3 regions of the Sphingobacterium sp. JUb20 genome follow, and region 1 is predicted to be linked to each of the others. Evidence: riboswitches for the same ligand, from Rfam matches in the RefSeq annotation. Region 1 holds a riboswitch; each other region holds the start of a gene.
What was found. Region 1 has a riboswitch for thiamine pyrophosphate ahead of thiM (hydroxyethylthiazole kinase). Riboswitches for the same ligand answer to the same signal wherever they lie in the genome.
Positions count from the first base shown of each region.

Region 2: it holds a riboswitch for thiamine pyrophosphate, as region 1 does, so the genes downstream of both, thiS (sulfur carrier protein ThiS) here and thiM (hydroxyethylthiazole kinase) in region 1, are expected to answer to the same signal.
Region 3: it holds a riboswitch for thiamine pyrophosphate, as region 1 does, so the genes downstream of both, EDF66_RS14780 (TonB-dependent receptor) here and thiM (hydroxyethylthiazole kinase) in region 1, are expected to answer to the same signal.

Region 1 is NZ_SLYV01000005.1:176,929-179,207, forward strand. It holds gene EDF66_RS10170 (efflux RND transporter periplasmic adaptor subunit) at 1-424, opposite strand, end outside; TPP riboswitch at 878-971, shown strand; gene thiM (hydroxyethylthiazole kinase) at 1,034-1,828, shown strand; gene thiE (thiamine phosphate synthase) at 1,828-2,279, shown strand, end outside.
Region 2 is NZ_SLYV01000010.1:28,710-30,988, forward strand. It holds gene nudK (GDP-mannose pyrophosphatase NudK) at 280-858, shown strand; TPP riboswitch at 1,045-1,143, shown strand; gene thiS (sulfur carrier protein ThiS) at 1,165-1,413, shown strand; gene thiC (phosphomethylpyrimidine synthase ThiC) at 1,441-2,279, shown strand, end outside.
Region 3 is NZ_SLYV01000008.1:152,801-155,079, reverse strand. It holds gene EDF66_RS14785 (amidohydrolase family protein) at 1-245, opposite strand, end outside; TPP riboswitch at 876-1,001, shown strand; gene EDF66_RS14780 (TonB-dependent receptor) at 1,062-2,279, shown strand, end outside.

The sequences.
Region 1 (2,279 bases):
CAACCTTTCCCTGAACTAGCGGTCTTATTTTTTCTAATTCAATCTGTGCATTTGCCTGTGCAGCTAGTGCTGACTGTAACGAAGCTTTACTGTTGTTCACCTGCTCATTGAAGACATCACTTTTAATTTTAAAAAGTGATTGCCCCTTTTGTACATATTGTCCTTCCTTCACATATGTCACTTCTAGGTAACCGGAAACTTGTGCTCTAATATCGACATTGACTGTTCCCTCTATGGTACCAGGATAAGTTTCTACAATCGTAGTCGGAGACTCTTTTAGCTCAATGAAATCAGCAGGAACAGCCTGTTGTTCATACGATCCATCTTGTTTTTGTCCGCCACATGAAATAAATAATAAACCGAAAGCAAATACGGCTGTATATAGATTGAAATTGTTTGTTGCTTTGAATTCTTGCTTTACCATTTTTTTATGATTAAAATTTCAAATACAAATAACAGAAGATTAGATGGTTTAAGAAAGAAATAATTGACTGAACTGGTGAAAATAGCTTCTGAACCGAAATAGTTATCTACTGAATCATCACGATGTAAATTGGTAAGTATAGCCGATTTTTTTTGTTTTGATACGATAAAATTAGAATTAAGTCTAGTAAAAATTAGGATGTTAAATTTAAAATTATCGAGAGCAACAGCTATATTATTTTTATTTAATGTAACAGCAGTTTTGTAATTTATTGCTTTCTGTTGATGGAATTTTTTGTGATCAGAATGGTTTTTAATGTCAAAACAATCAATGTGTTGTGTTTTTTTACAATTATGACATGTGATTTTTTATAGATAAACTCAACATAATAATTATTATTTCAAAATGTCAATGTTCATGCGATGGGAATGAATGTTTATATTTTATATCTTTGTTATGCTTTAGGGGTATTCTAAAAAAGAATTGAGAGAGTCCCTTTGAACCTGACACGGCTAATACCGACGTAGGGAAAAGCAATACAGTACACCTGTGCTGTTTTGTATGTGGTTTTTTCCTAAAGCATTCAATCTTTTATTAAATGAAATGAATATGGAGAAAACACTTTGGATGCATATCCAACAAGTAAGAGCACAATCGCCACTCGTACATAACATTACTAATTTTGTCGTCATGAATAATACTGCCAATGCCTTATTGGCTGTTGGAGCTTCACCTATTATGGCTCATGCTAAAACTGAAGTAGTCGAGATGGTCACTATCAGCGATTCACTTGTTATTAACATAGGAACATTAGATGAAGTGTGGTCAGAATCTATGTTATTGGCCGCAAATACTGCTTCTCAATTAGGGAAACCTTGGATTTTAGATCCTGTTGGAGCGGGGGCGACATCTTATCGCGATCATATTCTAAAAGAATTGCTTCGTGAAAAACCAACTGTCATAAGAGGTAATGCATCTGAAATTATTGCACTAAACAAATCTAATCTTATAAAGACGAAAGGAGTGGATAGTACTTCTCAAAGTGGTGAAGCAGTTAAAGCCGCATTAGATCTTCATCGACAATATGGTTCCGTTGTTTGTATTTCTGGCGAAACTGATATTGTGATTTCTGGGAGTCAGGAGATTCATCTAAAAAATGGACATCTTTTGATGACAAAGGTAACCGGGTTAGGATGTTCTGCAAGTGCGATTGTTGGAGCCTTTATAGCTGTAATCGCCAATAAAACAGAGGCAGTAACTGCTGCAATGGCTCTCATGGGAGTAGCTGGAGAACTAGCTGAAAAGGAAAGTGATGGACCGGGTAGTCTGCAGGTTAAACTTCTTGATAAGCTATATAACATCACTGAAACTGAATTTGGGAATACATTAAAATTTAGCATATAATGGATTTCGATACTTCTTTTCCTTATCAGTTATATCTTGTGATTTCAGAGCAGGATTGTCGTGGAATAAATTATCTTCATGTTGCGGAGCGCGCTATTATTGGTGGTGTAGATATTATACAGCTTCGAGAAAAAGAGCTAACGACACGTCTTTACTTGGCAAAAGCCCGCCAATTGAAAGAGATCACTGACAAATATGGGATTCCTTTAATCATCAATGATAATCTTGAAGTGGCCCAAGAATTGGGTGCGGCTGGTATTCATGTAGGTAACCATGATATTTCTCCTAGTCATATTAGAAAAGCTTGGTATAGCCCAAGACCTCTGGTCGGTTATTCTATTGAAAATCTTGAACAGTTGAAAAATGAGCAGATTCCATTATCCGATTACTTGGGTATCAGCCCTGTATTCAATACTGAAACCAAAAAGGATACCATCACAGAATGGGGCTT
Region 2 (2,279 bases), on a different contig from region 1:
ATAAAATGTATCTAAGATCTCAAGTACTTTTTAACCTGTCCTCTACATGATCTTCATCATTTTATATCAGCTCATAAGGCAATCGCTACTGAATAAAATTTCCTTCAACACGATCGATTTTCCCCATATAAACAATTTTAGGAGTTTATAAATTTATATACCTTTAGCCATCGACAACTTACTTTTAAAAGTCCACCGTATTTTAGAAAAAAAGTATAAAAGAACTGAAAAATATGCATATGACAATTATTAATAATGCGAATTTGAAATACCTCAATCATGATAGATAACATCAAAATCACAGAAACCAAGGTCTTATCAGACAATTGGTACGTCTTGCGAAAGATCACTTACGAATATTTGAAAAAGGACGGCACCATTATGAGTCAAAGCAGGGAAGCATACGACAGAGGAAACGGTGCCACTATTTTACTGTACAACAAAGAACAGAAAACAGTTATCCTTACCCGTCAATTTCGTCTACCTACATTTGTCAATGGAAATGAGAGTGGTATGATGATTGAAGCTTGTGCAGGTTTGTTGGATAAAGATAATGCCGAGGATTGCATCAGAAGAGAAACTGAAGAAGAAACGGGTTATAAAATTACAGATGTACGTAAAATATTTGAAGCTTATATGTCCCCTGGATCTGTCACGGAAATTCTGTATTTCTTTATAGCCGAATATGCTAAAGAAATGAAAGTCAGTGAAGGTGGTGGGCTAGAACAGGAGGAAGAAAATATTGAAGTTTTGGAATTGCCTATAAAAGAAGCGATGCAAATGGTTGATAATGGCGAAATCAAAGATGCCAAAACCATTATGCTGCTTCAATATATTAAACTCCAGCATATTTTATAGTATTTGCCATTGATTCTCCCTGCCCATAACTCCACCTCTGCCAGGGAGAATCATTATTCGCTATACCAGCAGTCCCCATTAATAAAACACTTCACTTCTTAAAGTATATGGTTCTGTCACAAAAAGATGGACAGACTAAAATAAATCTACCTCTTTTCGTTTATTGAGATTTTTTACCTAGTTTAGTGGAAACTTTAGGGGTGTCTGCAAAATTTGCAGGCTGAGATTTTACCCTTAGAACCTGATCCGGATCATACTGGCGTAGGGAAAAGTAGATGTCTTCATTGTGCATATACCGGCACAACTGTGGCCATTCCTAAAGTTTTTTATTTAAAAATTTTAAAAGGAATGGAACTCAAAATTAATCACCAATTACGTTTTTTTGAACAGCCCCCCTCCTCTTTGGAAGGTTTGATGCTTTTGGAATTCCCAGAAAAAAGCAAGGGCATTGCTGTCGCTATTAATAACCAGGTTATACCCAAAACGGCTTGGGCAACAACCAAACTACAGCATCAGGACTCAATTCTAATTATCGCTGCAACACAGGGCGGATAAATCTCTTATACCTATTACTATACCATCATGTTAGAACAAAACATTACCCAGACCCCATTTCCAAATTCAAAAAAAGTCTATATTTCAGGTCAGCTCTATCCTATTCAGGTTGCCATGCGTGAAATTACATTAAGTCCGACCAAACTTAGCAAGGGTGGAATAGAAATCAATCCTCCAGTCACTATTTATGACACTTCTGGTCCGTATACGGATGAACAAGCACAGATTGATATCCGCAAAGGCCTTCCTAGAACTCGTGAAAATTGGATATTGGACAGAAAAGATGTTCAAGTTTTATCACAAATCAGTTCAGATTATGGAAAAGAAAGATTGGCAGACTCGGACCTGGATGAACTCCGTTTTGAATACAGCCATAGACCTAAAAAAGCATTAGCGGGTAAAAATGTAAGTCAACTGCACTATGCAAGAAAAGGAATCATAACTCCAGAGATGGAGTATGTAGCCATTCGCGAAAATCAGCGTATTGAGCAAATCGAAGCAGCAACTAAAGGTATGGATCATCAGCACACCGGTCACAGTTTTGGTGCCCGTACTCCAAAGAAATTAATTACCCCTGAATTTGTAAGAGAAGAAATTGCCGCCGGAAGAGCAATTATTCCAAACAACATTAATCATCCAGAAAGCGAACCGATGATCATCGGTCGCAACTTTTTGGTAAAGATCAACGCTAATATTGGTAATAGTGCCGTTACCTCAAGCATTGAAGAAGAAGTTGATAAAGCTGTCTGGGCATGCCGATGGGGTGCTGATACAATTATGGATCTTTCAACAGGTAAAAATATTCATGAAACACGCGAATGGATCATCCGTAATTCTCCGGTGCCAATTGGTACAGTTCCTATATA
Region 3 (2,279 bases), on a different contig from region 1:
AAAGCTGGTAATCCAGTTTTTTGCGGAATCGTACCCTTCATATGGGACAATTCTAAGTGACAATGCGCATTAATAAATCCAGGAACAATAACTCCTTCAAATTTTTCAATATGCTGGCCGCTCAATTCTACGTCTTTACTTTCATAAATCCCAAGGATTTCACCATCATCATTAACTTTTACCACTCCATCTTTAATAGGTAAAGATGTAATTGGTAAGATATAGGTAGCGCTAAAATATTTCATTATTATAAAAACTTTAATAGTTACTTAGCATTCAGGTCAACGCAAAGGAACTGTGGTTATTAACGTTAAAATTCGTGCCAAAATTTAGTAAAAAAAATATTACCATTAAAAAAAACAAATTTACACAATTAGTTTAATTATTTAATCGTGATAAAAATCAAAGACTTTTAGATAAATTAACTTATAAGAATGTAACATAAATTTAAACCTTAATAAAAACTCCCTTGTTGCTAAAAATAATTAACATGAGCTAAAAGTTTGAATTTTAGCATATTTTTTGAAGGTAGGGAATAAGTTTAAATTCAGCCAATATATTATCTAAAAACCACAATTTTATTCATTTTTGTAGCGATTCAATGACGTTATGTCAGTGAAGCATCAATAAATCATGGAATTATAAATGGACATCCTTTTAGTTATAAAAAAAAGAAACCGGATCAATACAGCTACTTTAAAATCCGAAAGAAGCTAAAGATAAAGCAACACAACATTCATCATAATACAATCCTATAAACGAAAATCTATTCCACTTATTTTTACGAGCAAAACAAATTGATATTCCAAAACTCAATTCCTCAACATCCATTTTTACATTATATTTTTAGTACAGATTTTATTTAATACCTTCGCATTATCAATAAGGGGTGCCTTGTTCTACGAACACGAATAAAGGCTGAGATTATACCCAACAATACATTTATGTGTTGTGCACCTGATCCAGATAATGCTGGCGGAGGGAAAAGGTTAGTTAAATAAGTGAAAAACTGTTGTAACCCCTAGCAATAGTTTGTTTAACTCAAAATTCAATTAAAAAACATGATTAAAAATTTAATCAGCACAGTGCTATTTCTAGGAATAACATTATCCGTATCAGCTCAAAACGCTTTATCCATCAAAGTCTTAGACAATGAAACAAAAAAATCGTTACAGGGCGCAAGTATCGTTCTGACAAAAAATCAGAGTAAGAATTTAACAACTGATCGAAATGGCACTTCAAAGTTTTCAGGATTACCTGATGGACAATACGCCATAACAATCTCTTACATAGGCTATAGTACAGAAAAGAAGCAGATTGATCTGGTACAAAATACTGATCTTGAAATCTTTCTAAAACCACGTGCTATAAAAACAGAAGAAGTCCTGGTCATGGCAACACGTGCCAAAAACAACTCTTCTACAACCTATAAAAATATTAGCAAACAAGATATCGCTAAAAACAATTTCGGACAAGATATTCCATATCTACTAGATCAAACACCATCTGTCGTCATAGGATCGGACGCAGGAGCAGGTATAGGATATACAAATATGAAAATAAGAGGATCTGATAATGCCCGCATAAATGTAACATTGAATGGAATTCCGTTGAATGACGCGGAAAGTATGGGCTCATTCTTCGTCAATCTTCCCGATTTTGCATCCTCAACCGAGAGTATCCAGATTCAAAGAGGAATTGGAACTTCTACAAACGGGGCGGGATCATTCGGGGCATCACTAAACATACAATCCAATACACTCGAAAAAGAGCCGTACGTAGAATTCAACAACTCTTTCGGCTCCTATAATTCTTGGAAAAATACTTTGAAAGTAGGTTCAGGACTACTAAATAATAAATTTGCCTTTAATGTTCGTCTCTCACGTATTTTGAGCGATGGCTATATCGACCGAGCATCTTCCGATTTAAAGTCTTTTTATGTAGATGGAGGTTATTATAGTGACAAACATATTTTAAAGGCCATTGTATTCTCTGGCAAGGAAAAAACATATCAATCTTGGTACGGAACACCAGAGCCAAGATTAAACAATGATGTAGAGGGGATGAAAGATTATGCCGTCAATGATGGCTATACACAGCTAGAAACAGAAAATCTATTAAATTCTGGTCGCACTTACAACAAATACCTATATAAAAACCAAACAGACAACTACACGCAAACACATCACCAGTTACATTACACCAATTTTATCAATGAAAAACTAATTTTTAATGCGGCACTACATTACACCAGAGGTGCAGGCTATTACGAAGAATTC